One region of the Buttiauxella sp. WJP83 genome, then DNA from elsewhere that is predicted to be linked to it. Evidence: riboswitches for the same ligand, from Rfam matches in the RefSeq annotation. Region 1 holds a riboswitch; each other region holds the start of a gene.
What was found. Region 1 has a riboswitch for cobalamin ahead of OH773_RS07650 (cobyrinate a,c-diamide synthase). Riboswitches for the same ligand answer to the same signal wherever they lie in the genome.
Positions count from the first base shown of each region.

Region 1 (10,658 bases):
CATAAGCTCGTCAAGATCGCCCGTCAGCAAACGCGTTTCACCACGAAAATCATTAAACAGCGCAAGCTGGCGAGCACCGCCCACCAGGATCTGCGCTTCATCAATCTCAGCCCGCGCCTGAAAGGTCAGGAATTCCGTCGCACCTGGGCCAATGCCCACCACGGTTAGCATCGCAACGCCTGCGCAATATCAGCCACGGGGCGGCTGCTGCCTAAAATCTGGTTATCAAACGAGAACAAAATGGCGTCGCATTTTGGCGGTGACTGGGTAAAGCGCAGCATCTCTTCGACACGTTCACAGATACGTGTCGCCAGGCGTTCAAACACCCCTTGCCAGCCCTGTTCTGTGATGATTTCGAGTGCCGCTTCAGTGGTGTCGCACTGGCTTATGGCTTCGAGCAGCGCAAACGGTGCGCCCATTAAGGCCAGATGGGCGACCAGCGTTTCCATGCGTCCGTCGGCAATGTGGCTGTGGGTGTGGAATATTCCGGCGGCCACTTTCACCAGTTTGCCGGGGTGGCCAATCAGCACAATATGGCGATATTCGAGGCGGACAGCTTCCTGAATCATGTAGCCAACGAAATTGCTCATCGTCACCACACATTCACTGTCCAACTGAAGTTGTTCGCGCACAAAGCGCTCGCCGTGATTGCCTGGCACCAGAATCACTTTATCGAGGCCTGCGGCGCGTTTCATTTCAAGTTCCAGCGCCAGCGAGCGTTTCCAGCTCTCTTCTGACATCGGCATCACAATGCCGGTAGTGCCGATGATGGAAATGCCCCCCAGAATGCCGAGACGGTGGTTATAGGTTTTTTTAGCCCGCTCAACACCTTCCGGGGCGAAAATTTCAATCTCTGCGCCGCGTTCCGCGCCTATGACTTCACGCACCCCGGCAACAATGGTCTGGCGTGGCGTACGGTTAATGGCAGACTCACCGATCGGTAAGCCGATGCCTTTGCGCGTGACCACGCCAATCCCCGCGCCGCCGCGCAATGTGATAATCCCGCTGTCGTTGAGCTGCACGCGGGCGAAAATCAGCATGCCGTGGGTTGCGTCAACGTCGTCACCGCCGTCTTTGCGGATGGCCGCCGACGCTTGCTGGCCTTCAATCATGGGCATTTCGACATTGAGATGCAGCGTGACGCCAGAAGGCGTGACAATAGAAACCTGGTCGATAACATGCTGGCGCAACACCATCAGCGCCGCCACTTTCGCGGCAGCGGTGGCGCAGGATCCGGTGGTGTAACCTTTGCGGTAAGCCTTGCCTTTATGCCAGATGCAGTCGGCTTGCTGCTCGCTCACTGAGCCTCCCGCAAGCGATAAAGCAGCGCGTTGACAATGGCCGCCGCGACGTTGCTGCCGCCTTTGCGCCCACGGGCGGCAATCGCCGGTAAACCGCTTTCTATAAGCGCTTCTTTGGACTCTTCTGCACCGACAAATCCGACCGGCACACCGATAACAGCAGCGGGCTGCGCACCTTTTTCCAGCAGCCGAAACAGCGCAGTTGGCGCGTTGCCAAAGACGAAGATCTTCTCGCCCTCTTCCTGCAATGCGAGATCGACCGCCGCCATTGAACGGGTAATGCTCTGCTCTTTGGCATGCGCCACCACGCGCGGGTCGCTGATATAACAACGGCAGCTACAACCAAATTGCGCCAGTAGCGTTTTATTGATGCCGGACAACGCCATGGTGGTGTCGGTGTACAAGGTGCAGCCACGCTGCAAACTGTGACTAAGTTGTTCGATGACATCCGGGGAAAACCACAGAATATCCAGCCACTCAAAATCGGCGGTGGTATGGATAACGCGCTTAATCATCGCTTCCTGAATCGCATCGTGAAAACGGTATTCGGGATGCTGTTGCGCGATGATTTCACTGATGATTTCAAAGCTATGTTGTTCAATAAGCTGGGGTTGTTGCAGGTAATTCATCGGGAATCCTTAAGAGCCTATGCCAAGCGCCAGCCAGCGCATTGCGGCAAACAGCAGCAAAGCAAATAGCGAAGCCAACATCATGAGTTGAATGGCGCGGGTTATATCGTCAATAGCAACGCCACGCTGCTCATCCCCCATCCACGGTTTTTCTACCCGCTCGCCAAAATAGGTGTTCGGCCCGCCGAGCCTGATCCCAAGCGCACCTGCGACCGTCGCTTCAGGCCAGGCGCAGTTTGGGCTGCTGTGTTGATAGCGATCACGCCAGCCGATGCGCAGGGCCTGGCGGGGATTGGCACGTAAGCACAAAGCGGCGAGGGCCAGCAGCAGCCAACTCAGGCGAGCAGGAAGATAGTTGGCGAGATCATCAAGACGGGCGCTGACATAACCTATCGCGCGGTACTTTTCAGTTTTGTACCCCACCATCGAGTCCAGGGTATTGACCGCTTTATAGGCCATCGCCAGCGGTGCGCCGCCCAGCATCAGGAAAAACAGCGGTGCAATCACGCCATCGACACTGTTTTCCGCCACGGTTTCCACAACCGCACGGGTAATTTGTGGGCGTTCCAGTTGCGAAGTATCGCGTCCCACTATCCACGACAGTTTTTCCCGGCTTTCGGCAAGCGTTCCCTCTTTCAAGGCGCGGTACACCTCTAGTGCGGCATCGCTCAGGCAACGGGCGGCAAGCACGGTGTAAATCATCCACACTTCCACCAACCAGCCAAGCCACGGATGCACCAGATTGGCGAGGTGTAATACCCCCCAACTCACGCCCCAGGTCATGCCCACGACGACCAACCAAAGCACACCACCACCGATTTTCAGCGCACGATCGCTTTTACAAAACTGTCGAATCTTGCGCTGCATGAAATTAATCAAGTTGCCAATCCAGCGAACCGGATGCGGCCAATGCGGTGGATCGCCGAGCCAGTAATCCAGTAACCAGGCCGCCCCCCAGGCAAGCAATGTCATAGCGAGTTCCTCGCAAAAGATAACCACTGGTTGAGCAAACCAGGACGTTGGGCAAAATGCACATGGAGATAACTGGCAAAGGTTGCCTGATGCTGGACGCCACCCTGCCAGCGGGAAACGGCAACGCCGTCACGCCATTTGCAGCAATCGAATGCGGCGGGTAATGGGCCATTGAAATCGGAGTAATGAAACTCGTGGCCGCGCAAGGTTTCACCTTTTTTGGCCAGCAACGTGTTTTGAATCGCGGTGGCTTCGCAGTAGCCAAAACGGGTCAGCCGTTTGCCCATTTGGCTGTGACCTGGCAGCACACCGCACATAGCATGAGCTTCCCCCTCGCCATCGGTAAGAGATTCCCCGAGATACATTAAGCCGCCGCATTCGGCGTAAAGCGGGATACGGCGCTGATGGGCGTCTTGCAGGGATTCACGCATGCGGGTATTTGCGGCGAGTGTTGTGGCATGGACTTCGGGATAACCGCCACCGAGCCAAATCATCTGGCAGTCAGGCACTTTTGTGTCGTGCAACGGGCTGAAGCGCTGGATTTTCACCCCAGCCTGCTCAAGCATTTCGAGGTTATCGGGATAGTAAAAGTTGAAGGCTTCGTCTTGGGCGAGCGCAAGTGTCAGACCTTCAGCCAGCGCGGGATCAGGGATCGCGGGCGCTTCACCCTGTGGCAGAGAATTCAGATGAGATAGCGCAAGTAAGCGGTCAATATCCACGGTTTGTTCAAGCTGTTGTGCCAGATTCTGCCAGCGCTCATCATGCTGGGCATTTTCTTGCGCAGGAACTAACCCGAGATGGCGTGACGGCAAAGCCACATCCGCCATTGTTGGCACTCGGCCCAGCACTGGCAGCCCGCAATAACGCGTAATGGCTTCGGCAAGCAGTTGATAATGGCTCTCGCTGTTGACGCGATTGAGGATCACGCCCGCGATGTTAAGCCGCGGGTCAAAGCGCTGGAACCCCATTACCGTCGCGGCAATAGAAGTGGAGACCGCCTTACCATCCACCAGCAAAATCACCGGACAACCCAGCTGTTTTGCCATTGCCGCGCTGCTGCAATAGTTCGGATCGGTTCCGTAACCGTCGTACAACCCCATCACACCTTCGATGACGGCAACATCCGCCTGTTGCATCTGTTTTGAAAACAAGCCGTTTAAGGTGAGCGTAGGCAACATGAAAGCATCGAGATTACGCGAGGCAATGCCGGTCACGGCGCTATGCCACCCGCTGTCGAGATAATCGGGGCCGATTTTGAAAGGTTGAACGCGAAGGCTGCGTTGCATGAGGGCGCGAAGCAACCCGAGCGTAACGGTGGTTTTGCCACAGCCGCTGCTGGTGCCTGCAATGACGAATGCATGTTTCGCTACCGCTGCCATAGTTGCCTTAATACTGTTTCGGCAAAGCGCGGATGTCAGCTCGTACGCGCAAGCCTTACGGCTGCACGCATCTGATGACAACTGACTTCCCACCGAAGGAGTTGTTTAGTGTCATATTCAGATATGTCGAAGTGCGGCTAACGCACCTGCAACTTGAATTATGACGGGTAAGGCTGACAGGTCGGTCTTCTGGCTTAGCGTCATTCTTACCCGCCCTTCCCAATCATAAGATCAGTGGTTACGCGGGTTCGTCGGCATTACAGCAGCGGGGGCTGCGGGGGATTTTCACCCCCTTCCCAGCCACGGATGATTTTGCGTACATCCCGTGGCATAAACGAGTCAGTTGTTGATACTACTTTGCGCCGGATATATTTACCGGACTAGCACAGGTTCACTTTAAAATCATGTGCATGAATACTTAAACGTGGACACAGTGTAAAAGCTATAAGAAATCCAATGTTGCGCTATAACAATTTTTACTGATTTTTTAGCCCTGTCTGAAGAGGGTAAAACGGGATTGACGGCTGAGTACGCTTTCTCGCGATAAAAAAAACCGCCAAAGCGGCGGTTTTTACAATAAATCATTTATACCCTAAATCATTCGAACGGCATCATGGCAGCGGAACGATAACGGATATCAGTCGGCTTTGATTTCGCCCATGACTTTAAGTTTTTTGGAAATTTCACGACGTTCTTTAGAGAGCTCTGCGTTTTTGATGATGTAGTCATCAACACGGTCTTCATAGTCAGTTTTCATGCTGGCGATGATGCCCTGAATTGCTTCGATGCTCATTCCCGGCTTGATGTAGTCGCTCAGGTTATCAAGCAGCAGAACACGTTTTGAGTTATCACGGATCTTTTTCTGAACGTCCTGGATTTCACGCTGCAGTTTGTTTTTGCGACGGAACAGACGCACGAACTCAAGCACGTCCTGGAAAGATGGTTTGGTTGGTTCCATTTTTATACCCCTGCTAATTTCATACTCGGATTCGTTAAGACAGCCGCCATCAGATTACTTTAATGGTAGCGGCGGCCGCTGACAATTCTTTTACCCCATCATACTTGGGGATGCTCCGTACGACTTCAAGCTGCGTGATACAAGGCGACAACCCGAACAGTACAGGCGATTAGTCTATTTCGCTATCTTAACCTCAAAAGCTGCTGAATCGAAACCAGCAATTCACCTCAGGTTAAGCAATTATTTACGTAACGCGCGGCAGATCAACTGCGAAAGCAATTCTAGTTGACGAGCAAGCTCCAGACTCAACCAGACGTAGCCATGAATCGGCGTTTCCTGAAGTTTCCCATTTTGGCCATTTTGCATCAGCTCGTGCAGTTCACTGACGATTTCACTCAGTTTTTCATTGTTTGCCGATATTGGCGACGGGTTGCCATCGTGTAACGCCCGAGCGATAGCGGCAAGCGTGCCCTGCGTCATTTGTTGCGTTTCGCGCAAAGTGTGCGCATTAATCATCAGAAAATGGCTTTCCCTCGATGCCCAATAAGCGTTGACCTGCAGCTCGAGCGTGCACACCATATTGCGACTAACCGTTTGAATCGCCTCTAAAATCGACTTTTGAATGTGCGTCTCTTTACTGCTCGGGCCAATCAGCGCCCGCATTCTCACCACATCGCCAAGCACCTTCTGTAAGTGTTTTTCCAGGCGCGGGCGCTCTAATAAGTTAGGTGAAAATCCGGCGTTGTAAACCCGACCAAAGGCGGTAACGAAGTTCGCCATTTGTATACGCCAGTGGATAAAGGCGCGCTGAGGATAAATGCTGGTAAAGAGCATGGCCAGCAGTGAGCCAAAGATAACGTCGCCGCTACGCCAAAGGGCAATCTCCATATCCCCCGCTGGAGCCCCGACCACGACGGCAAGAGTGATTCCAATCAGCAGCGCCTGGTACGGGCGTTTCCCCAAAGCCAGATAACCACAGATAAACATGGCGATGGCACACCAGACCAACATCAGCGGGAGCGAAAACAGTTCAAGTTTCAGCGCCACAAGCCCCATGGCAGCACCGCAAATTGTTCCCCCAATACGCTCAAAGGCGCGAGGCACGACGTTACCCCAGAAAGAGATCGGCCCCATCACAACCACGAGTGTGATTAGCGGCCACGTCCCTTCGGGCACTTTTAGAAGATGAACAATCAAAAATGTGAGAACAAATGCCAGCGCGATACGGATACCATGCACTGTACGGTAGTTGCGGTAAATGCGGATCTCAAATGGGCTTAGTGATTTATCTGGACGCACACTCAGCTCCCCTGGAAATAAAAACGGGATTGTACCTGTTTTTTTTGAGCGGACATCACAAAGTTAGGGGGCGTATGCCCCCTTTAGCATCAGACTTGATCTGCCACCGGAATATACATGTCTATTTCCCACACGCCACTTTCTGAGCCGTCGTTCAGATAGTGTTCAAAGCAGGGTTTACCGGTTATCTGGTAGCTATTATTGGCAAGAACGCTGTCAAAAAAGAGATTCCACGGTTTCGCAAAATCGCCGTCGTCAACGCGGGCACGAGCCACCGCATACTGCCCCCCCTGGATGCCGGTGACGATGACGCCTTCGCTGTTATCCGGCACGGTAAAGTTTTCACTCACCGAGACAACGGTGTCGCAACGCAATTTCTCTGCAGGCACTAAATCGGGATTGTCGTAATAAACCGCCAGCCACTCTTCACCAACGATTTTGTGGGTTTTTACCCACAGGGCAAGTTGTTCAAAACCTTGATGAACCGTTTGCTCCCACGGCCCAACCATATGAAAACCGGCAACTTTACGCTCGTGGACATGTTGTACGTTAAATTCCATATGACCTCCTGACCTGATTAAAAAATACTGTATGTTTATACACCACTCTAGTGCAGGGAAACAATCCTTTGTCAGGGTGATGTGGTTACTTTGCGAGCATGATCGCTTTTCGCAAAACTTCCGACCGTTTAGTCATCGTTGGTTGAGCGCCGTCGTAAAGCATCGTTGTAGAGCATAGTACAGCCAATAAAAACGGGCCGACATTCCTGCCGGCCCGTTGTGTACGCGTGTGATGAATTACAATTTGTGGCTGATATAGTCACCCAGGCGCGACCAGGTACTGCCCTTTTTGACGTCAGTTAGCGTCACCAATGGCCAGTGCGCAATGAGCTTGTCGCGATCAAAGAGCTCGATTTCACCCACATGTTGGTTGGCAGTAATTGGCGCTTCAATCTCCTGATTATCAAGAATATATTTGGCTTTAATGTTCGGGACTTCAGACTTTGGAAGGGCCAAATAAACATCCTGATTGGTCCCGACTTCGATCTGCTTTTTATCGCCATACCAGATAGCTTCAGTACCAATTTTTTTGCCTTTATGCAGAACCTGCACGGTATCGAAGTTATCCTGGCCCCAGTGCAGCAGTTTGCGCGCCTGATCTTCGCGTCCTTTTGGACTTTCCGCGCCCATCACCACGGCAATCAAACGGCGCTCGCCGACGACGCTCGAGGCGATAAGGTTAAAGCCAGCACTCGCGGTGTGGCCGGTTTTCAGCCCATCCACATTCAGCCCTTTGTCCCACAACAAGCCATTACGGTTTTGTTGCGTGATGCCGTTCCAGGTGAGGCTGCGCTCGCTGTACATATGATAAAAATCAGGTTCACCGTGGATTATCGCTCGGGAAAGTACAGCAAGATCATAAGCGGTGCTGTGCTGGCCTGGGGCATCCAGGCCATGAACCGTTTCGAAATGGGTGTCGCGCAGGTGGAGTTGTTGCACGTATTTATTCATCATTGCCACAAATTGCGGCTGCCCACCGGCCACATAATCGGCAAGCGCAACACAGGCATCATTTCCGGAGTCAATAATCAGCCCGCGGCTCAAGTCATGCACGGTCAGTCGGTCGCCCGCTTTCAGGAACATCAGCGACGAGCCATCAAATACCGGATTGCCTTTTGCCCAGGCATCCTTACCGACGGTCACCATATCGTTTGCCGAGATCCGGCCGCTATCAATCGCACGATCGACCACGTAGCCGGTCATCAGTTTGGTCAGACTCGCTGGATTGCGTCGTACATGCTCATTTTCAGCAGCCAGAATTTGCCCGGTTGTGTAATCCATCAATACCCATGAGCCCGCCTGAATTTGTGGTGGAGGTGGCGCATTAACAAAGGTGTCGTCGGCAAAAGCGGAGTGAACAGAAAATGACAGCAAGGTACAAACAGCAAACAGACGGATCTTCAACGATATATCCTCGGTAACAATTAATTCAGCCGCCTCTTTTACTGCAGTTTGTGACTTTTTTCGCAATTAAATTGCAAAAAGATATGAATGCGATCACTCGCATACCGTTGACGAATACGTTATTCCGTCGTTACGGAGACTTCTTGCAAGGCTGTTAATGGTTTACCATTGGCTTATGCAACACCCGACAGCAATGATTGATACATGGAGAGGGTTTTAGTGGGATTTCAGTTTAATAACAGCATGTTAAACAACACTCAAGGGCGGAAGTAAACCGTGGACAATACAACGCAACAACCGACCTTCCTTTTTCATGACTATGAAACTTTCGGTAAAAGCCCGTCACTCGACCGCCCTGCGCAATTCGCCGCCATTCGCACTGATTCAGAATTTAACGTCATTGGCGAACCGGAAGTCTTTTACTGCAAACCGGCGGATGACTATCTGCCTCAGCCTGAAGCGGTAATGATTACCGGTATTACGCCGCAAATAGCCCTGGCGCGTGGCGTTAATGAAGCGGATTTCGCAAAGCGCATCCATTCAATTTTTACCCTGCCGAAAACGTGTGTTGTCGGCTACAACAATGTGCGTTTCGATGACGAAGTGACGCGCAATATTTTCTATCGTAACTTTTATGATCCGTATGGCTGGAGCTGGCAGAACGATAACTCGCGCTGGGATTTGCTTGATGTCATGCGCGCCTGCTATGCGCTTCGACCGGAAGGCATTGTCTGGCCGGAGAACGATGAAGGGTTGCCGAGTTTCCGCCTCGAACATTTGACCAAAGCCAACGGTATTGAACATGCTAACGCGCATGATGCAATGTCGGACGTGTACGCCACCATCGCGATGGCGCAACTGGTCAAAACTCGCCAACCGCGTCTGTTTGATTACCTCTATAGTCACCGTTCAAAGCACAAACTCACCACGTTGATTGATATCCCGCAGATGAAACCGTTGGTACATGTTTCGGGCATGTTTGGCGCGTGGCGTGGTAACACCAGCTGGATTGCCCCACTTGCCTGGCATCCAGATAATCGTAATGCCGTGATAATGGTCGATTTGGCAGGCGATATTTCACCGCTGCTGGAACTGGATGCTGATGCATTGCGCGAGCGGTTGTATACGCCGAAATCCGCACTGGGAGATGCGGCGGCCGTACCGATCAAACTGGTGCATCTTAATAAATGTCCGGTGCTGGCAGTGGCCAACACCCTCCGCCCAGAAGATGCAGAGCGTTTAGGTATCGATCGCAAACGTTGCCTGGAAAACCTGAAATTGTTGCGTGAACACCCTTCCGTGCGTGAAAAAGCCGTGGCTATTTTTGCTGAAGCAGAGCCTTTTGTGCCTTCCGATAATGTCGATGCGCAACTGTACAATGGCTTTTTCAGCGATGCCGACCGCGCAGCCATGCGCATTGTGCTGCAGACCGATCCGCAGAATTTGCCTGCGCTGGATATTACGTTTGCCGATAAGCGTATTGAAAAATTGCTGTTTAATTATCGTGCGCGTAACTTCCCAGGCACTTTGGATGAGGCCGAGCAGCAGCGCTGGTTGCAGCACCGTCGTGATGTGTTGTCTCAGGAAGCGTTGCAAGCCTACGCGCAAGAACTGGAAGCGCTCTATAACCTGCATGAGGATGATAAAGAAAAGACCGCGTTACTTAAGGCATTGTTTGAGTACGCGCAGTTTTTAGTGGGATAAAAACGACAAAAGGCCCTCATTGAGGGCCTTTTGAATATTAATGCTTACGCTAAGTCTTCGTTAAATTGTGGAACCGGGTTACGGAAGCGACGAGTCACGAATGCCAGATAGGTCAAGCCAATAGCCGCCCAAATCAGGCCCAGAACCATCGAGCTTTCTTCCAGGTTAATCCACAGCGCACCTACTGTCAGTGCGCCACACGTTGGCAGCACCAGATAGTTGAAGTGATCTTTAATCGTTTTGTTACGGCCTTCGCGGATCCAGAACTGGGAAATCACCGACAGGTTAACGAAGGTGAACGCCACCAGCGCACCAAAGTTAATCAGCGCCGTTGCGGTTACCAGGTCAAACTTCACGGCGAACAGCGCAATGATACCCACCAGAACCACGTTTAACGCAGGAGTACGCCATTTCGGATGAATGTAACCGAAGAAACGCTCCGGGAACACGCC
Region 1 covers NZ_CP110080.1:1,648,764-1,659,421, reverse strand. Annotated here, with positions in the region: gene OH773_RS07670 (cobalt-precorrin-7 (C(5))-methyltransferase) at 1-171, opposite strand, end outside; gene cbiD (cobalt-precorrin-5B (C(1))-methyltransferase CbiD) at 165-1,301, opposite strand; gene OH773_RS07660 (cobalt-precorrin-8 methylmutase) at 1,298-1,930, opposite strand; gene cbiB (adenosylcobinamide-phosphate synthase CbiB) at 1,940-2,902, opposite strand; gene OH773_RS07650 (cobyrinate a,c-diamide synthase) at 2,899-4,281, opposite strand; cobalamin riboswitch at 4,444-4,636, opposite strand; gene OH773_RS07645 (DUF496 family protein) at 4,919-5,239, opposite strand; gene OH773_RS07640 (FUSC family protein) at 5,480-6,538, opposite strand; gene sbmC (DNA gyrase inhibitor SbmC) at 6,628-7,098, opposite strand; gene dacD (serine-type D-Ala-D-Ala carboxypeptidase DacD) at 7,336-8,502, opposite strand; gene sbcB (exodeoxyribonuclease I) at 8,779-10,206, shown strand; gene OH773_RS07620 (APC family permease) at 10,251-10,658, opposite strand, start outside.

Region 2 (10,658 bases), 630 kb from region 1:
GAACAGTGTCGAAGTCGCACAACAACTCGGTATTGCCCCAGAATCCCTGCTGGATTTCAGCGCAAATATCAATCCTCTTGGTTTATCAGAGCGCGTCAAATCGCTGATTATTTCTCATCTGGATGTTATTGAGCGCTATCCGGATATTGAATATCGCCACCTTCATCAGGCGCTGGCAATGGCCAATCAGTGTGATGTTGAGCAGGTGATGGCCGGAAACGGTGCCACGGAGCTGATTTATGGCCTGGTGCGGGCGTTATCGCCACGTCGCGCAATGCTTTTGGTGCCCGGTTTTGCTGAATACCGCCGGGCACTGGTGCAGCATGGCTGCGAGGTCATTGAATATCGGTTAAATGAGGAGCAGGGCTTTCAGCCGGATAGACAGCTTCTCGAGGCCGTTCGTCAACGAAGGCCTGACTGTCTGTTTATTGCCACGCCGAATAACCCAACAGGATTGATGCCTGAACCTCAACTGTTAATCGAGCTGGCGGAATTGTGTGAAACGCTCCAGATAGCGCTGATCGTTGATGAAGCTTTTATTGATTTTCTTCCCCATGGATCAAACCTGGCCTTACGTTTGACGCACTCGCGTTATCTCTACCTGCTGCGTTCGCTGACCAAATTTTTTGCCATCCCAGGCCTTCGTCTGGGCTATTTGCTCAGTGGTAACAGGGCGAGAATCCGTCAGCTGAAAAATAACCGCGAGCCCTGGTCGGTCAATGCGCTCTCGTCACTCGTCGGCCAGTACCTGCTTAATGATGACGATTATATTAACGTCAGCCATAAGTATATTGCCCGGCAGCGGGATTATTTATGGCAGGCCTTGAGCCAGTTTGCGTCGTTGATTGTCTGGAAGCCGACAGCTAACTACCTGTTTTTCAGATGTATCAAAAAAGATATTGATCTGAAGGCTGCGCTGTTAGCGCATCGTATTTTGATTCGCCACTGTGAAAATTATCCCGGTCTTGATAGCAGTTACTTTCGTGTGGCAGTGCGTACGGAAGATGAAAACAGGGCGTTGATTCAGGCGTTAACCCAGATATTAACGCGTGACTGACACTATCAGCCGGGCATATTTACCCCCAACGAAAACACACGCCACGATGGACTACTTTCCCATATTTTGTGATTTGAAAGACAAGCGCTGTTTGATTGTGGGCGGCGGCCAGGTTGCCACCCATAAAGCCCGTGGCCTGTTGCAGGCGGGGGCGACGTTGCGTCTGGTCGCACCGTCGATCACTTCTGAGCTCGAGCAGCTTTGTGCCGAACACGATATCGAGTGGCTCCAGGTTCCATTGATAAAACAGCATCTTAAAGGATGTTGGCTGGCGATCGCGGCAACCAATGACGCCGCGGTTAACCGTCAGCTCAGTCAGTGGGCAACGGCTGAACAGATATTCTGTAATTGTGTTGATGACCCTTCGTGCGCATCATTTATTACCCCTGCCATTATCGATTGCTCTCCGGTGATCGTTGCCGTGAGTTGTGGTGGCAATGCGCCGGTTTACAGCAAAATCCTCAAACAACACCTGTCTGAGCAGCTTCCTGCTGGTATGCGTGAGATGGTGTTGCTGGCGGGTGTGTTGCGGGAGCGGGTTAATCAATCTTGTGATAGCCGCGAGAGAAAACGGGCATTCTGGACGACGTTTTTTCAGCATGCGCCCCTGCGGCAGGCCGTGTCAGAGAACAATACTGCTGAAATTCACCGGCAGGTGGAGAGCCTTTTCCAGAACGCTTTTTATTAACCGCGATTACTGCAAGCTCGCGCCGCCCTCGACCATCTTCAGCAAGTGATGCACCGGCCAGTGCTGGTTTAAGCGTGATTCCGTCAATAATCCTTTCACCCGATCAACGTCATGTTTGTTGCGGTCCAGCAGTAGCCCCACCACGCTTCCACTGTGAGCGACATTGATACCGTAGAGATCGCACTTTTCTACCAGTGATAACAAAGCCTTAAACTCGGGTTTGGGCAGAATATTCTGGCTCGCCTGCGCGCTAAGCGTTGCGCCTTCGCCCATCAGTCGCGGATTGTTCTGCTCACAGGCTTGCTGAATTTTCTCCCAGGCCGTCTCCAGAGCGGTGACCTGTTTTTGCAGCAAAGTGTTTCTCTCCATGCGGTGATAATCTTCGGTACGCAACGTTAATGGGCTTTCAAGCACCAGCAGATCCAGCTCCGGTTGCGGGTGACAGGCGATACGTGTGGTCCCTTTGTTATGATCGAACAGCGACAGGCTGCGAAAAATAGTGCTGTCGGTGGGTTCGAGTGAAACACACAACGCCGCCAGCGTCTCTTCACCGAGTTCATGACCTAAATAATGGGCGGTGGCGAGCGCCGTGGCGGCAATATCCGCAGTGCTACTGGCCATCCCTTTGGCGACCGGAATAGTCGAGTGACGCTCAATACGAATTTCACGGCTCAGATCTGCAGGATAGTGCCAGTGAGAAAGAAGCTGTTTCACCATGGCGCGTGAGAGAGGAAGTTCATTCGCCAGCGGGGCACCGGTGGTGACTTCAACGGTGCTGTACCAGTCCACAGGACAGGACACCAGCTTTTCGCTGCCGAGGATCCACCCCTGGATGAGTTCGCCGCAGGATGCGGGGCATTGGGCTATTGCCACGTTCACCACCTCGTTTATCTCCTTCATACATCAAGCTGCCATCTTGCTACGACTCGAATTATTTTGGGGATAGTTAATTAGAATTTGCGCGATAGTGACACGGCACTAAATGGCTTTTATTGATTTGCCACAATATAGCTTCAACCTCCATTTTAGCAATAAAAATAAATATCACATTGAATGCGTAATATATGTACCGACAGGGTTTGTATTTATTATTTGATTTATTTTCATATTATTGTGATTTATTTTCATATTATTGTGATTTATTTTCATGAAGTTATTGGAATATTTATGGCAACTATTTTGACGTTTAAAAATGTGCGGGAAGTGGGTTTTGTTATTGCATGAACAAAAAGGCTATTAATTGTGGAGTGTGTCAAAGTAAGCAAATTTAATTGGTCTGATAAATTGTCGTAGCGCAAGAATTTAATTCGTTAGTGGCTATAACCTGTGTCGAGTTTTTATTTGGTGATGTTCTGAAGCGTTTTTAAATTATGTCTCTATACCCGTCATCCTTCAAGTTGCAGGGGTGTTGGCTGCACTCTCAAACCCCAGTCACTTACTTTAGTAAGCTCCTGGGGATTTGCTCCCTTGCCGCCTACCTGCAACTCGAATGATAAAGGGTATATGTATGAAGAAGCGTGAATTAATTCCATGCGCGACTAACTGTAATGCTAACTGATATACCACATTGTGTGGTTGGGAAGGGGGTTTAAATCCCCCGCAGCCCCCGCTGCTGTGATGCTGACGAACCCGTAATGCCACTGATCGCAAGATTGGGAAGGGCGGGTGAGAGTGACGCTAAGCCAGAAGACCAGTCTGTTAGCCAAAAACAACAACTTCGGTGGGAAGTGGGTTGCTCAGATGCGTCTGGTCGAAAGACCGGGTAACCGCACTTCCTGACAGCCCAACCACCCAAAACAGGATTGGGGTATGGCAGTCAGGAAACGGACATTCATTCTTGCAGGCACCTCCAGCGGATGTGGAAAAACCACGGTCACGCTGGGTTTGCTTAGCCTCCTCAAACAGCGCGGATTGCGCGTTCAGCCTTGCAAAGTTGGGCCTGATTACCTTGATACCGGTTGGCATAGCGCCGTAACCGGCACGAGCTCCCTGAATCTTGACCGCTTTATGTTGCCCGTCTTCACGTTAAATGCCCTGTTTGCCGAGCGTATGCAGCATGCGGATATTGCGGTGATTGAAGGCGTGATGGGGCTGTTCGATGGCTATGGCACCGATCCTGATTATTGCAGCACGGCGGGAATGGCAAAACAGCTTAACTGCCCGGTCATTCTTCTGGTTGACGGTAAAGCCGTCTCGACGTCGATTGCCGCCACCGTCATGGGGTTTCAACGTTTTGATCCTGCGTTGCCGCTGGCGGGTGTGATCGTCAACCGCGTCAATAGCGAAAGCCATTATCAGCTCCTGAAAAGCGCGATTGAACGCTACTGCAACGTGCCGGTATTGGGCTACGTTCCCCGCGTGGAAGGGGTTTCGCTACCTGAAAGGCATCTGGGGTTGGTGACCGCACGCGAGTCCGTAGTCAATTCGCAGCCATGGACAGACTTCGCCAGGGTGCTGGAAAACACGCTGGATATTGACCAGCTGCTGGCACTGAGCGTCTGCGATGTGCTTCCTTCAGGAGCGTGGCCCGAATTACCGTCTGCAGATTGCGGCAAAGGATTAACGCTGGCACTGGCGGATGACGAGGCGTTTAACTTCTACTACGCCGACAACATTTCCCTTCTTGAACGCGCAGGCGTGCGCATCGTGCGCTTCAGCCCCCTGCATGACAGCCAGTTGCCGGAATGCCAGATGATCTGGTTCGGTGGCGGCTACCCGGAACTCCACGCGCAGAAGTTGTCCGCCAATCATGCCATGCGCGCACAAATCCTGGCGGCTCATCAACAGGGCGTGGCGATTTATGGCGAATGCGGCGGGTTGATGTACCTCGGAAGCTCACTGCAAGACAGCCACGGCGTGACTTATCCGATGGTCGGCGCTATCCCCGGCCATAGCGCGATGGGCAAAAAGCTAACCCGCTTTGGCTACTGTGAAAGCCGTGCGCTGGTGCCAACGTTGCTGGCCGACGCAGGCGAAACGCTGCGGGGCCACGAGTTTCATTATTCAGATTTTACGCCGGAAACCCCGGCGGTCATGGCGAGCAGTAAAACCCGCGACGGCGCGGTTCTTCAGACGTGGTCGGGTGGCTGGCAGGTGGGAAATACCTTCGCCAGCTACCTGCATATTCATTTTGCCCAGCGTCCAACACTGCTGAAGCGCTGGATCAGCGCGGCCAGGAGGGCGAGATGACGCTACTGGCCTGGGCGGTTGCGTGGATGCTGGATTATCTGCTGGGCGATCCTCATCACTGGCCGCATCCGGTGCGCTGGATTGGCGCGCTGATTACCTTTGTACAACGACTCGTCAGACGCTGCTGTCGCAGCGAAACCGCCTTGACCCTCGGCGGCGGGGTGATGTGGCTGAGCGTTGTGGGGATCACATGGGGCGTGGCGTGGGGCGTGCTGCATGTTGCCAATGCTATACACCCAGGCCTCAAGTGGGTTGTCGAAGTGTGGATGATTTTCACCGTGCTGGCTGCCCGCAGTCTGGATGACGCCGCGCGTGACGTTGAGCAGCCGTTACGTGCAGGCAACCTTAAAGAAAGCCGCAAAAAACTCGCCTGGATAGTCGGGCGGGACACCTCTCAATTGCACATGCCGCAAATCAATCGTGCCGTGGTGGAAACCGTCGCGGAGAACACCGTGGATGGCGTGATTGCGCCGCTGTTTTTCCTGCTGCTGGGCGGAGCGCCACTGGCAATGGCCTATAAAGCCGTCAATACGCTGGATTCAATGGTGGGCTACAAACACGAAAAATACCGCGCGATTGGCAAAGTCAGCGCGCGAATGGACGACCTCGCCAACTTCATCCCGGCGCGTATCAGCTGGTTATTACTGAGCCTGGCCGCATGGGTGTGCCGGAAAAATGCCGTGGACGCGCTGCGTATTGGCTGGCGCGATCGTTATAACCACAGCAGCCCCAACTGCGGTTGGTCTGAGGCCACGGTAGCAGGGGCGTTAGGGATCCGTCTGGGCGGGCCGAATGAATACTTTGGGCAACGGATTGATAAACCCTGGCTCGGGGACGCGTCCCGCGAGATAGCCGTTGACGATATTTCAGGAACGATTCAATTGATGTGGGTGGCTTCCACGTTGGCGCTGATGCTGTTTGCGCTGGTGCGGGTTATCTGGTCTGGGGCTTTCTAAGGGCAATATGATGAATTACATACAACAACCACAAGCGATTGAAACCAAAAGTTTCGAGATTATCGGCGAGATCGTGCGGGAAACCCGGCCGGAATACCGTTTTGCCAGCGAGCTGCATGAAGCGGTGATTAAACGGGTCATCCATACCACGGCAGATTTCGACTGGCTGGATATCTTATGGTTTTCCGAACATGCGCTCGACCACCTGTGCGACGCGTTGCGCAGTGGCTGCACGGTTTATACGGACACCACCATGGCGCTCTCCGGCATCAATAAATCGCTGTTGGCCAGTTTCGGGGGCGAGTGCCGTTGCTATATCAGCGATCCCCACGTGGTGCGCCAGGCGAAAGAGCAGGGAATAACGCGTTCCATGGCGGCGGTGGATCTGGCGCTGGAAGAGGAAGGCGAGAAGATCTTTGTTTTTGGTAACGCCCCAACCGCACTGTTCCGCTTGCTGGAAAAAGAGACTCCGGTTCGCGGTGTGGTTGGCGTTCCGGTGGGGTTCGTCGGTGCAGAGGAGTCAAAAGAGGCGCTCACGACCAGCCCTCTGCCAGCCATTGCGGCGCGGGGGCGCAAAGGGGGAAGTAACGTCGCGGCCGCCATCGTCAATGCCATGCTCTACCACATGCGGGAGGCGTGATGAGCGACTCCTTCGATGCGCCGGTGTGGCATAACGGCAAAGCGTTACGCAAAGGCTATACCACCGGCTCCTGCGCGACGGCGGCAGCAAAAGTCGCGGCGTTAATGGTCCTGCGCCAGCACCTGATTCATCAGGTTTCGATTACGACGCCTTCCGGCGTGACGCTGTGTCTGAATGTGGAATCGCCGCAAATCGAAGGGCAGCAAGCCGTTGCCGCCATCCGTAAAGACGGTGGTGATGATATTGACGCCACGCACGGCATGCTGATTTTCGCCCGAGTCGCGCTGAATGATTCTGGTGAGATAACCCTTTGCGGCGGCGAAGGTGTAGGAAAAGTCACGCGTAAAGGTATCGGCCTGCCGGTCGGAAGCGCTGCTATCAACCGGACACCGCGCCAGACGATCGAGTCAGCTGTACGTGAAGTGATTGGGCCATCGCGTGGCGCGAGTGTGGAGATCTTCGCCCCCGAAGGGGAGATCCGGGCACAAAAAACCTATAACGCTCGGCTGGGCGTGATCGGCGGGATCTCTATTATTGGCACCACGGGCATTGTGACCCCGATGTCAGAAGAGAGCTGGAAGCGTTCGCTGGCGCTGGAACTGGAGTTGAAGCGCGCCGCAGGGCTGGATCGCATCGTGATGGTGCCGGGCAATCATGGCGAACGTTTTGTACGCGAACAGCTTGGGGTGGATAGCCAGTCCATCGTCACCATGAGCAACTTTGTGGGTTACATGATTTCGGAAGCGGTGCGCCTCGGGTTCCGTCACATCGTGCTGGTCGGGCATCCGGGGAAGCTTATCAAGGTCGCTGCCGGGATATTTCACACCCATAGCCATATTGCCGACGCCCGCATGGAAACGCTGGTCGCGCACCTGGCCCTACTTCACGCGCCTTACGAATTGCTGACCGCCGTCAGCCAATGCGACACCACCGAGGCGGCGCAAGAGCACATAGATGCCTGGGGTTTTCAGCACATCTATAACCACCTTGCCGAACGCATTTGTCTGCGTGTTGGCCAGACGCTGCGTTTTACGAACCATCCGCCTGTTTGTGATGCCGTGATGTTCTCTTTTGATAACCAACTGTTGGGCAGTAATCGTCCGTTGCAGGACATCGCGGAGGAATTGCAATGTTAACCGTTGTGGGGATGGGGCCTGCGGGCCTGCATCTGATGACGCCCGTTGCCCGCCAGGCTGTCGCTGACGCTGAATTTCTGGTCGGCGGGAAGCGCCATCTGGCGCAGTTCCCTGATTTCTGCGGCGAAACGCGTGAACTGGATGCCGACATCCCCGGTTTACTCGACTGGCTTGAGCGCCGGTTATCGCACCGCGTGGTGGTGTTGGCTTCCGGCGACCCGCTGTTTTATGGCATTGGCACGCGGTTGGTCGCGCATTTCGGACTTGAGCGCGTGCAGGTGATCCCAGGGATCAGCGCGGTGCAATATCTGTGCGCCAAAACCGGCATTGATATGAATGACATTTGGTTGACCAGCAGCCACGGCAGAACAGTCGATTTCGATGCGCTGATTCGCCAGCACAAAGTGGCGATGGTGACAGATAAATTGTGTGGCCCACGAGAAATTGCCGCTGAGCTTAACGCCAGAGGTGCCGGGCAACGCTGGCTGGTGATCGGTGAAAACCTGGCGATGGAAAATGAACGCATCCACCGGCTGCGCGCCTGTGATGTCCGAGCTGAGTACGACATGAATGTCCTGGTGATCCTCAATGAAAGATGAGCTGTTTTTACGCGGGGCAAAAGTCCCGATGACCAAGGAAGTGGTGCGGACGTTGGCTCTCGCCAGGCTGGATTTACATCGGGCCAGCCATTTAATTGATGTTGGCGCAGGCACGGGCAGTGTCTCAATTGAAGCCGCGCTCGGCCACCCTGAACTTCGGGTGACAGCAATCGAACGAAACCCTACGGCGCTGACGCTGCTGGCGGAAAACCGCCGCCATTTTGATTGCCGGAATATTGAGATTATCGCCGGTGAAGCCCCGATGGCGCAGGGGGAAAAGGCCGACGCTATTTTTATCGGCGGCAGCGGCGGCAACCTGACGCAGTTAATTGACTGGGCGTTGAACCAGCTCTGCCCGGAGGGGCGCCTGGTGCTGACGTTTATCCTTCAGGAGAACCTATCCGCCGCACTCAATCATCTCTCTTCCCGCGGCATTCACGATTTTGATTGCCTTCAGTTGCAGATTTCCGAGTTAACCCCACTGGGGAACGGGCATTACTTCAAACCCAATAACCCCACTTTTATGATTTCCTGCCAGAAGGAAAAAAATCATGGCTAAGACTTTTGATCCCCGCAGCGTTTGGTTTGTTGGCGCGGGACCCGGTGACCGTGAACTGATTACGCTCAAAGGCTACCGTTTGCTGCAAGAAGCGCAGGTGGTGATTTACGCCGGGTCGCTCATCAACACTGAGCTGCTGGAATATTGCTCGAAAGAAACGCAGTGCCACGACAGCGCGGAGCTGCACCTGACACAAATTATCGACCTGATGGAAGAAGGGATTAAAGCCGGTAAAACGGTCGTCCGTCTGCAAACCGGCGATGTGTCGCTCTACGGGTCAGTTCGCGAACAAGGCGAAGTGCTGGCGAGCCGTGGTATCCCGTGGCAGGTGGTGCCGGGCGTCAGTGCTTTCCTGGGCGCGGCGGCGGAGCTGGGTGTCGAGTACACGGTGCCTGAAGTTTCGCAAAGCCTGATCATCACGCGTCTGGAAGGGCGCACGCCCGTGCCGGCGCTTGAGCAGATTGAATTGTTCGCCAGCCACCAGACATCCATGGCGATTTACCTCTCCGTTCAACGCATCCACCGCGTCGCCGAAAGGCTGATTGAGGGCGGATATCCCGCTGCGACGCCAGTCGCGGTTGTCTATAAGGCGACCTGGCCGGAAAGCATGACCGTGCGCGGTACCCTAGCCGATATTGGCGACAAAGTCCGTGACGCGGGGATTCGCAAAACCGCGCTGATTCTGGTCGGCGCGTTCCTCGGCGAAGAGTTCCATTATTCGCGGCTGTATGCCGCAGATTTCAGCCATGAATACCGTAAAGCCTGAGTTAATCACACTGGGAGTTTCACACTGATGTTAAGCGTAATTGGGATTGGCCCTGGCTCGCAGGCAATGATGACCGTCGAAGCCGTGGAAGCGTTGCAGTCTGCCGAGATCGTGGTGGGTTATAAAACTTATACCCATCTGGTGAAGGCTTTCACCGGCGATAAGCAGGTGATCAAAACAGGGATGTGTAAGGAAATTGAACGCTGTCAGGCCGCGATTGAACTGGCGCAAAACGGACACAACGTGGCGCTGATCAGCAGTGGCGATGCGGGTATCTACGGTATGGCGGGGCTGGTGCTTGAGCTGGTCACCAAACAGAAACTGGATGTGGAAGTGCGGCTGATTCCGGGAATGACGGCCAGCATCGCCGCCGCTTCTTTGCTCGGCGCACCGTTAATGCACGATTTTTGTCACATCAGCCTAAGCGATCTGCTGACCCCCTGGGCAGTCATTGAAAAACGCATCATTGCGGCGGGCGAAGCCGATTTCGTCATCTGTTTTTACAACCCGCGCAGCCGTGGCCGTGAAGGGCATCTGGCCCGTGCCTTTGAACTGTTATCAAGCAGCAAACGCGCGCAAACCCCGGTCGGCGTGGTGAAGGCTGCCGGGCGCAAAAAACAAGAGAAATGGGTCACCACACTGGGCGAGATGGATTTTGAATCCGTGGATATGACCAGCCTGGTCATCGTGGGCAATCAGGCGACCTATGTCGAGCAAGGGCTGATGATTACCCCGCGAGGTTACACGCTGTGAAATTCGGCGATGTGTTGGTCGTCGGGGGCACGAGCGATGCCCGAGCGCTATGCCGACAACTGGATGACGCAGGGGTTGCGTACACCCTGTCGGTGGCGACGCCAACGGGCGAACACCTCGCGGGCGACATCGCCGGAGCGGTGCGCTGTGGGCGCATGGATTATCAACAAATGACCGCCTGGTTGCGTAAACAGGGCACGAGCTGGGTGATTGATGCTTCACACCCATACGCGGAAGTTGTAAGCCGCAACCTGGTGCGCGCCTGCCGGGAAACCGGTGTGCTGTTAAGCCGCTACCAGCGGCCAGAGCAACGTG
Region 2 covers NZ_CP110080.1:1,019,350-1,030,007, forward strand. Annotated here, with positions in the region: gene cobD (threonine-phosphate decarboxylase CobD) at 1-1,057, shown strand, start outside; gene OH773_RS04720 (precorrin-2 dehydrogenase/sirohydrochlorin ferrochelatase family protein) at 1,050-1,745, shown strand; gene OH773_RS04725 (L-threonine kinase) at 1,752-2,618, opposite strand; cobalamin riboswitch at 3,284-3,458, shown strand; gene OH773_RS04730 (cobyrinate a,c-diamide synthase) at 3,555-4,934, shown strand; gene cbiB (adenosylcobinamide-phosphate synthase CbiB) at 4,931-5,890, shown strand; gene OH773_RS04740 (cobalt-precorrin-8 methylmutase) at 5,901-6,530, shown strand; gene cbiD (cobalt-precorrin-5B (C(1))-methyltransferase CbiD) at 6,530-7,666, shown strand; gene cbiE (precorrin-6y C5,15-methyltransferase (decarboxylating) subunit CbiE) at 7,660-8,265, shown strand; gene OH773_RS04755 (decarboxylating cobalt-precorrin-6B (C(15))-methyltransferase) at 8,255-8,824, shown strand; gene OH773_RS04760 (cobalt-precorrin-4 methyltransferase) at 8,817-9,590, shown strand; gene OH773_RS04765 (precorrin-3B C(17)-methyltransferase) at 9,618-10,343, shown strand; gene OH773_RS04770 (cobalt-precorrin-6A reductase) at 10,340-10,658, shown strand, end outside.
Region 2: linked by a shared signal. The riboswitch ahead of OH773_RS04730 (cobyrinate a,c-diamide synthase) and the one ahead of OH773_RS07650 (cobyrinate a,c-diamide synthase) in region 1 are both predicted to bind cobalamin.

Region 3 (10,658 bases), 1.8 Mb from region 1:
GCCGGTTTGTAAGCCGTTGTGCCGTGTCAGTGGAGGCGCAGTATAGGGATTTTCTGGAAGCTGACAACCCCTATTTTCAATTTTTATTTCAACCGTCGATTTTTTATTCAAAATCGTCGCAAACAGCCAGTTTTTCTAGCCTTGGGAAGCCATAACGCTGCAAAACGGGTGCTAATTGTGCAATCTCAGGAGTTAGCCCCATGCAGAATGCAATATTCTCATCCGCAGATGTTGCATTCGGAGATTCATGCTCCAGCAGCCATACCGTACGGCGAGCAATCGCAGCACCTGAATCTATCAACCTGGTGCCTTCAGGAAGAACTTGTAGCAACTCTTCTTCTAATAGAGGGAAATGGGTGCAACCTAATACGACAGTATCTGGCGGCTCCTTCATTCGTAGCCATGGGCGAAGAATCTTGCGCAGTTCTTCAAGGTCCACAGGCTGACCGTGTAACTTGGCCTCTGCTAATTCCACCAGCTCTGCCGAGCCGAGCATTTCGATTCTGCATTCCGAAGCAAAACGCGCGACCAGCTCATGAGTATAAGGGCGGCGAACCGTACCGCGAGTCGCCAGTAAGCCCACAACACCATTGGTCGTCAGACGGGCAGCAGGTTTAATCGCAGGAACGACACCAACAACCGGGAAAGCGAACTTTTCACGAAGAGCGGGAAGCGAAACGGTACTCGCCGTATTACAGGCGATGATGGCGAGCGCGAGTGGATAACGTTCCTGAACAGCGGTAACAATTTCCAATACGCGTTCAACAATGAACTCTTCGCTTTTCTCACCGTAGGGAAATGCTACGTTATCGAAAGCATAGATATAGTGCAGGTCAGGCAGAAGTTGCCGGACTTCATCATACACAGAGAGCCCACCGACACCGGAGTCAAAAACCAGTACGGTGGGACGTGTATTAGAAGGTATAGCTGCCAGAGAGGTAGTATTCCCGTCCTGGGGTTTGATAGCCATAAACCGTCTCGTAATCTTTATCGAACAGGTTGGCGATTCTACCACGAACGGTTAACTGAGAGGTGACTGGATATGAAGCCGCTACATCAACTGTGCTGTAACTCGGCAAAATTTGCTGAGTAGGGTTATAAGCAGAGGTGTTGTTGTCATAGCGTTTTCCGTAATACTGCCATGCCACATCCATATCTACGTTAAACATCGTCCAGTCGAGCTGGTACTTTGCCTGGCGCTTGGCGCGACGAGCCAGCACTTCATCATTCTGGTCATCACGCGGATCCATATACTGCAGCGTTAGCTTGTGGGTAAAGATGCCAGTATCAACGCTCCCGGTCCATTCAATCCCTTTGATGGTTGCAGACTTGATGTTGTCATAAGACCCATCATAAGTAACCGGATCGGAATAGTAGGTAATCAGGTTTTCAATCGTGTAGTGATAAGCCGACAGACGCCAGTCCACCGGTCCGGTCAAACCTTCAAGCCCTGCTTCCCATTGTTTAGATTCTTCTGGTTTCAGATTCGGGTTTGAGTCGATACCAAAGCGTGTCGAGCCATACTGTTGTCCGAGTGATGGCGCAAGGAACCCTGTACCGTAAGAGATCGTTGCGCGATATCCTTCAACGAACTGCCAACCCGCGGCAGTCTGCCATGTGCCGTGCCAGCCGAATTGTTCGTCATTATCTTCACGACCAGAGGCTTCTAAGGTTACGTCACCAAACTGCTGCTGCCCACTAAGGTACACGCCCGTGTTATCGCGTTTATAGCTATCAGACATCACAGTATCAGAGGATGTCAGACGCTGTTGCTGCCAGTCCACCCCAGCACTGATTGAGCCATTCCCAACAAGGAAGTTGTTACCCCATTGGATGTTGCTCTGGGTCATGCGGTCAAGTGTCGTACCATCGTTATAGCGGCCAAACTCACTGCTATAGTTGTAGTCCTTCACTTTTTGATAGCTCGCCAACAACTGCGTGGAATAGATTCCAGAATGGAAACGCAGGCCAGCATCATAATTCTGGTTATAGAGTTGATGCTCATCGGCGCTATACGCTGGTGAATAAGGAGGAGCACCTAAATCATAATCGCTGTTGTTGGTGTAACCGTAGGTACGGAAGAAACCATCAAACTCTTCGCTAAATTTGTGCTCAAGGCCCGCCCAATAGCTTTTGCTACGGTAGCCATCGCTGTCGTTATCACCGCTATAAGTCGAGTGTGGCTGAACGTTGAAACCGTTGGTGGATTCATACGCACCAGAGATTGTCGCTACTGTATCGCCAAAACGTTTACGCAACGTTCCATCATATTGTTGATAGCTATTCGAACCGACACCTGCATTGATCTGCGATTTCTCTTCATCGCTCTGGGTAATGATGTTCACCACACCGCCAATCGCACCGGAACCATAAACGGCGGAACGCGGGCCACGAATGTATTCCACTCGCTGCACTAAAGAGATAGGGATTTGGCTGATATCTGAAGAATTAGAAATGCCAGGGCGCGCAAGCGGAACGCCATCCACCAGCACTAATACATGGCTGGCGCTCGTCCCGCGAACAAACATGGAGGAGCTCTGCCCCAGACCACCGTACTGCACAATATCGACACCCGGTAAACGGCGCATCACATCATTAAGTGATTTTGCCTGCCATTGGTCGATCTCTTCCCGGGTGACAATATCAGTTGGAGCCAGAACAGTATTCACCGGTTGCTGAAAACGGTTAGCCGTTACCACCAGGGTTTCGTCAGAATTGCTGTCTTGCGCCCAGCCTGAAAAAGCCGTTACGGACAGAGCCGTAAGCAGCGAAAGGTTTTTTACCATCATTTTTAATAAGCATCCGCTTTCCAATAAGGATGCCGCAGACATAACCGATAGCACGCGATAGTTATGCAGATTGCGACGTATACCGGCAGGTCTTCGGGCTTGGAGGCGTATTACTTCCGGATGATGACTTCCCACTTAGTTAAGCAGTGTCTGCATATTGCGCTCATCCCACTCTTCCTTACCGCTGCGCGTCAGCCCCAGAATTACACTGGGTTCCCTTTTAACTCATAAAAAAGAGGCCGGAATCTCTATGCTACGATTTTGTTAACAAGTTTGTCTAGAAACATCAAAATGCAACAGCACTGGACATCACGTACCTATTCCCTACAATCGCCGCGTAGTTTGACTTCATTAACAGGTATGAGCTCATGACCCCCGAACATCTCCCAATTGAACAGTACGACGCGCAACTGGCCGAAAAAGTCGCCCGCTTGCAAAGCATGATGGCCCCTTTTACGGCACCCGCGCCGGAGGTGTTTCGCTCGCCGGTCAGCCATTACCGGATGCGTGCCGAATTCCGTATCTGGCACGATGAAGACGACCTGTATCACATCATGTTTGACCAGCAAACCAAACAGCGTATTCGGGTCAATAGCTTCCCTGCTGCCAGTACGCTTATCAATGCGCTGATGCCTGCGATGCTCGACGGAGTTCGTGACATCCCAGCCCTGCGCCACAAACTTTTCCAGATCGATTATCTGACCACAATGAGCAACCAGGCGGTTGTTTCGCTGCTTTACCATCGCAAGCTTGGTGAAGAGTGGCAGCAGCATGCCCAGGCGCTGCGCGATAATCTACGCGCGCAGGGTTTCAACGTTCATTTGATTGGCCGCGCCACCAAAACCAAGATTGAACTGGATCAGGACTTCATTGATGAACGCTTAACCGTTGCCGGTAAAGAGATGATTTATCGCCAGGTTGAGAACAGCTTTACTCAGCCTAACGCGGCGATGAATGTTCATATGCTGGAATGGGCGCTGGATGCGACTCAAGGTTCAAAAGGCGATCTGTTGGAATTGTACTGCGGTAACGGCAACTTCTCGCTGGCCCTGGCACGTAATTTCAGTCAAGTGTTAGCGACGGAAATTGCCAAGCCTTCTGTTGCTGCGGCGCAATACAACATTGCCGCTAACCAAATCGATAACGTGCAAATTATCCGCATGGCCGCAGAAGAGTTTACTCAAGCGATGAATGGCGTACGCGAGTTTAACCGCCTGAAAGGCATCGATCTGAAAAGCTATCAGTGCGAAACCATTTTTGTCGACCCACCTCGCAGTGGCCTGGATGCCGACACAGTGAAAATGGTTCAGGCGTATCCGCGCATCCTCTATATATCCTGCAACCCGCAAACCCTTTGCGAGAACCTGGAAACATTGAGCGAAACCCATAACGTGTCACGCCTGGCGCTATTCGACCAATTCCCGTATACGCACCATATGGAATGCGGCGTGTGGTTAACGCGCAAATAGCAAAACGGACGCCTCGGCGTCCGTTTTTGTTTCTTCCAGCGTGATTATTCAGTCACCTGCGTTTTACGAGCGCGGACTTTAAAACCAATCCAGAACAACAGAGCAACTGAAAGCACAGCTGGCAAGAAGTTAGAGCCGATCGCCGGATATTCAGCGCGCACAACAGCGCTATACAGCAACACACCCAACACGAAACACGCGGCGGCAATAGTTGGCAAACCAACCGGCATCGTGCGGTTTTGGTAGCGTTGATGCAAACAATACACGGTCAGCACCAGCGCAATAATAGGGAAAATGGAAAATGGCACGACCGAGCTAAACACCGCGGCAAACGTACCGTTTATCGACAAGCCAGCGATAAACGCTAACCCGAGCGTACCTCTCTCTTGTAACTGTTTCATAGCTCTTCCTTCACTCACTCTTCGGATAAATGAGCCAATGCCACTTTTTCTTGCTCCCGGCGATACCAGTAATACGCACCTTTAGAAATCATGCGCAGCTGAAGCACCAGTCGCTCTTCAAGCTGACGACGCTGATCGGCATCAACGTCCAACGCTTCGGCACCAGCACTAAATACAATTGTTACCATCGCTTCCGCCTGCGCCTCGGTAAAGCTGCGCGGCATGCGGTTTTCGAGTTCCAGATAGTCAGCAAGTTCCGCAATAAAGTGCTGAATTTCACGTGCGACGGCAGCACGGAAAGCAGCTGACGTTCCAGAACGCTCACGCAACAGTAAACGGAACGCGTTGGGATTATTACCGATAAATTCCATAAATGTTGAGACGGAAGTACGAATTACGCTTCCGCCTTTAGCAATTCGTTGGCGAGCCTGGCGCATTAACTGGCGCAGCATCAGGCCGCTCTCGTCGACCATCGTCAGCCCAAGTTCATCAACGTCACGGAAATGGCGATAAAACGATGTTGGCGCAATACCAGCCTCACGAGCGACCTCGCGCAAACTCAGGCTGGCAAAACTCCGTTCAGCACTTAACTGGCTAAACGCGGCTTCTACCAGAGAACGCCTGGTTCTTTCTTTTTGTTGCGCTCTTACACCCATCATATTGCCTGAATCTCTTAAATCGAAACCGCACTATACCAGAGATTAACTTAACTGGTTTTATACGGGATCGTGAATGATTGTTTACGCGAGCTTCCTCGCGTTACGTAGCAAAAAGCACAACGACAATTGGGTTATCTCGGCGTTGATGTTACCATCGTGTTGCTTTTATGTATAAGAACAGGTAAGCCTTACCATGTCACACACCTACGATTATGACGCAATAGTAATTGGTTCCGGTCCTGGCGGCGAAGGCGCTGCAATGGGGCTGGTGAAACTTGGAGCAAGGGTAGCCGTCGTCGAGCGCTACCATAATGTGGGCGGCGGTTGTACCCACTGGGGAACCATCCCCTCGAAAGCCCTCCGCCACGCAGTCAGCCGCATTATCGAATTTAATCAAAACCCGTTATACAGCGACCACACTCATCTTCTCCGTTCTTCTTTCGCCGATATTCTTAATCACGCCGACAGCGTTATTAACCAACAAACACGCATGCGTCAGAGCTTCTATGAGCGCAACCACTGTGAGATGTTGCAGGGCGATGCACGTTTTGTCGATGAGCACACCATTTCACTGGAATGCCACGACGGTTCAGTGGAATTGATCACCGCTGAGAAATTCTTGATAGCTTGCGGCTCACGGCCTTATCGTCCATCAGAAGTTGATTTCAGCCATCCCCGCGTGTACGACAGCGACTCCATTCTCAATCTGCACCATGAACCGCGCCACGTCATTATTTATGGTGCTGGGGTGATTGGTTGCGAATATGCGTCAATTTTCCGAGGCATGAATGTCAAAGTGGATTTGATTAACACCCGCGATCGCCTGCTGGCATTCCTCGATCAAGAGATGTCCGATTCGCTCTCTTACCACTTCTGGAATAGCGGCGTCGTCATTCGCCACAACGAAGAGTTCGAGAAGATTGAAGGCGTGGAAGATGGCGTCATTGTCTCGCTGAAATCAGGCAAAAAAGTGAAAGCTGATTGCCTGCTATATGCCAACGGACGTACCGGTAATACCGATTCATTGTCGCTGGAAAATGTCGGTCTGGAAGCGGATGGTCGTGGTCTGTTGAAGGTCAACAGCATGTACCAGACAGCCCAGCCGCATATTTATGCCGTGGGCGATGTGATTGGCTACCCAAGCCTGGCTTCAGCCGCATACGATCAAGGTCGAATAGCTGCGCAAGCGATGGTCAAAGGTGAAGCTACCGCGCATCTGATTGAAGATATTCCAACTGGTATTTACACCATTCCAGAAATCAGTTCCGTCGGGAAAACTGAGCAACAGCTGACCTCGATGAAAGTGCCATACGAAGTGGGCCGTGCGCAGTTTAAGCACCTGGCTCGTGCGCAAATTGTTGGAATGAACGTGGGTACGCTAAAAATTCTCTTCCATCGCGAGACGAAAGAGATTTTAGGTATTCACTGCTTCGGTGAGCGTGCGGCTGAAATTATTCACATCGGCCAGGCGATTATGGAGCAGAAAGGTGGCGGTAACACGATCGAATACTTTGTTAACACCACCTTCAACTACCCGACTATGGCGGAAGCCTATCGGGTTGCGGCACTAAACGGTCTGAACCGCTTGTTTTAACGCTGGCTCAAAATGGCCATCCATATGTGTACGGATGGCCTCTGCGAGCTGCTCATAGCGACCACGCAGCGGAGAACCCGGACGATAAACCAGGCCGATAGTACGGCGCGGTTCTGGTTTATAACACGGCAGATAGACGACACCATCGCGCTCGCGCTCATTCGGCACAGCCAGTGCGGGTAACAAGGTAATTCCGCTCCCTGCCGCAACCATGTTACGCAGCGTTTCAAGGCTGGTTGCACGGAAATGCGTATCTTCATCGGCGCCCGCTTCAAAGCAGAAACCCAGAGCCTGATCGCGCAGGCAATGCCCATCTTCCAGCATTAAAAGCTTTTCACCCGCAAGATCCGACAACGGCACACGATCGCGCTCTGCCCATGGATGATCCTGGTAAATCGCCAACTTCATCGGCTCGTCGAATAACGGTACTTCGATAAACGCTTCACTCTCTTTCACCAGAGCCAGAATCGCACAATCAAGCTTGCCGCTATCAAGTTGCGCGAGCAGTTGATGGGTTTGCGCTTCGTGAAGGTACATTTCTAGTTTGGGGAAGGTTTTATGCAGCATCGGGATAATCTGCGGTAACAGATAAGGCCCAACGGTTGGGATCAACCCAATGTGCAACGGCCCCGACATCGCTTCGCCTTGTTGGCTCGCCATCTCTTTCAGGACTTTCACTTCGCGCAGCACTGTACGGGCCTGATCCACTAACAGTAAACCCGCTTGCGTGAACAAGACTTTTCGGCTGGTGCGCTCAAGCAGCATGACACCGAGTTCATCTTCAAGCTTACGAATCTGGCCGCTCAGCGTTGGCTGACTGACATGGCAGGCATCCGCTGCCCGACGAAAGTGGCGATGTTCAGACAACGCCACCAGATATTCAAGATCACGAATATTCATTCTCTATCCTCCGTCGCCATGATAGCCCATGGCGATAGAAATCATAGCAACGAACGATTATCCCTATCAACCATTGATGGTAAATAATAGCCAGCAACAGCACAAACCATCCATGACCGTGGTTTTGTTGCAGAGACACCCTGAAAGCCTAAAAAAGTAATGAAGCCAACGTGAGTTATTTAGCGGACATCATGTCCGCTTTTTTTTATCCGTTATAAACAAAAAAACCTGGCACCAGGCCAGGTTCTTCCTACTGAAAACGATGTTAACTCAGACGTTGTTTTGCGTCGGCAATCGCCTGTGCTACCTGCTGTGGAGAGACGCCGCCTTTTGCTGCGCGCTTATCCAGGCAAGATTGCAATGACAAAATGGGATAAACATCATCACCAATCGTCGCGCTAAATTTCTGCAAATCAGCGAGTGACAATGCTTCCAGCGCTTTGCCCTGGCGAATCGCTTCCACCACTGCTTCACCCACAATATGGTGCGCTTCGCGGAATGGTACGCCTTTCGCGACCAGATAATCGGCCAACTCGGTTGCATTGGCATAACCCTGTTCGGCAGCTTCTTTACAACGCGGGCGTTTCACCTGAATACCATCCAGCACCAGCACGGACATATGCAGGCAATCCATCCAGGTATCGAGTGCGTCGAACAAGCCCTCTTTGTCTTCCTGCATGTCTTTGTTATACGCCAGCGGCAGCCCTTTCAGGGTCATCATCATGCCTGTCAGCGCACCCTGCACACGACCACATTTGCCACGGATAAGCTCCAGTGCATCCGGGTTTTTCTTTTGTGGCATCAGGGAAGAGCCCGATGTCACACGGTCAGACAGCTCCACAAACCCTGCTTCGCCGGTGTTAAAGAAAATCAGATCTTCAGCAAAACGCGACAAGTGCACCATACCGATGGACGCATCAGAAAGCAGCTCCAGCACGTGATCGCGGTCAGAAACACTGTCCAGACTGTTACGGGTTGCCGAGGCGAAACCTAACCAACCCGCCAGTTGTTCACGGTCGATTTCATAGGCTGTGCCTGCTAATGCGCCGCTACCCAGAGGACTAACATCCAGACGCTCGAGCGTGCTCTGCAAACGGCTTTCGTCACGCGCCAGCATTTCCACATACGCCAGACACCAGTGTGCAAAAGTCACCGGCTGAGCACGTTGCAAGTGCGTATAGCCCGGCATCACCGCATCCTGATTGTTTTCTGCTGTCTCAATCAGCGCCTGTTGCAGTTGGCGAGTCGCCCCCAGCAGCTCACTGATTTGCATTTTGCACCACAGTTTAAGGTCAGTGGCGACCTGGTCATTACGGCTACGGCCGGTGTGAAGTTTTTTACCCAACGCACCGACTTTATCGATGAGTTTTCCTTCCACCCAACTGTGAATATCTTCCGCATCGCTCTCAAGAATCGCCTGCGGGTTAGCCCGTACTTCTTCAAGCAGGAAACTCAGCGATTGCTCAAGTTCCTGTTGTTCAGCAACCGTCAGAACACCAACCGTGACCAGCGCTTTGGACCAGGCGACAGAACCCACAATATCTTGCTCAGCCAGTCGATAGTCAAAGCGCAATGAATCATTGAACGATTTGAACCGCTGATCTGCTGCCTGAGTAAAACGTCCACCCCAAAGTGCCATATTGATGCTCCATAAAATTATCATCTTGTCCCCCTCACCCCGACCCTCTCCCTGAGGGAGAAAACCGGTCAATCCCCTCTCCCTCAGGGAGAGGGTTAGGGTGAGGGCAAATATTTAAACTGTTACTTCTTCAATTCGTTCAATGCACGAATACGTGATGACAGCGAGAACAGACGGATGAAGCCGCCCGCGTGGCTGTGGTCATACACTTCATCTTCACCGAAGGTTGCGAACTCTTCGCTGTACAGGCTGTTCGGAGATTTTTTCTGCAACGCCGTTACCTGACCTTTATAAAGCTCCAGTACAACTTCACCGTTCACTTCTTCTGCCAATGACTCAGCGGATGCCTGCAAAGATTTACGCAGCGGTGCAAACCAACGGCCATCGTAAACCACGTAGGACATTTCCAGGCCCAATTGCTCACGCCATTTGAAGCTATCACGATCCAGAACCAACTGCTCAACGCCACGCAGTGCAGCCATCATGATGGTGCCTCCTGGGGTTTCGTAGCAGCCGCGGGATTTAATCCCTACCAGACGGTTTTCTACGATATCAATACGGCCAATACCGTGTTTAGAACCGATCTTGTTCAGCGTTTCCAGGCACTGGAATGGGCTCATGGTTTCGCCATTAACCGCAACAACTTTGCCCTGCTTAACAGTTACAGTGACTTGCTCTGCTTGATCTGGTGCTTCTTTAGGATCAACCGTCCAGACCCAGCAATCTTTGTTCGGTGCATTCCACGGGCTTTCCAGCACACCGCCTTCGGTCGAGATGTGCCATGCGTTTTCGTCACGGCTGTAGATTTTCTCTAGTGAAGCTGTAGTCGGGATATCACGCTCTTTCAGGTAATCCAGCAGAGCTTCACGGGAACGCAGGTCCCACTCACGCCATGGCGCAACCACTTTCAGATGTGGCGCCAGAGCCGCCCACGTGGATTCAAAACGTACCTGGTCGTTACCTTTACCAGTCGCGCCGTGGCACAGGGCATCTGCGCCGACTTTATTCGCTACATCAACCAGTGCTTTAGCAATCAATGGACGCGCCATTGACGTACCCAGCAGGTAGCTGCCTTCGTACAGTGCGCCAGTTTGCAATACTGGATAAACGTAATCGCTGATGAATTCTTCACGCGCATCCACGACATAGCACTCAGTTGCGCCAGAGCGCAGTGCCTTTTGTTCCACGCCTTTCAGGTCTTCACGAT
Region 3 covers NZ_CP110080.1:4,519,062-4,529,719, forward strand. Annotated here, with positions in the region: gene murI (glutamate racemase) at 104-970, opposite strand; gene btuB (TonB-dependent vitamin B12 receptor BtuB) at 915-2,786, opposite strand; cobalamin riboswitch at 2,857-3,048, opposite strand; gene trmA (tRNA (uridine(54)-C5)-methyltransferase TrmA) at 3,158-4,258, shown strand; gene OH773_RS20900 (YijD family membrane protein) at 4,303-4,659, opposite strand; gene fabR (HTH-type transcriptional repressor FabR) at 4,674-5,315, opposite strand; gene sthA (Si-specific NAD(P)(+) transhydrogenase) at 5,512-6,912, shown strand; gene oxyR (DNA-binding transcriptional regulator OxyR) at 6,886-7,812, opposite strand; gene argH (argininosuccinate lyase) at 8,078-9,451, opposite strand; gene OH773_RS20925 (argininosuccinate synthase) at 9,574-10,658, opposite strand, start outside.
Region 3: linked by a shared signal. The riboswitch ahead of btuB (TonB-dependent vitamin B12 receptor BtuB) and the one ahead of OH773_RS07650 (cobyrinate a,c-diamide synthase) in region 1 are both predicted to bind cobalamin.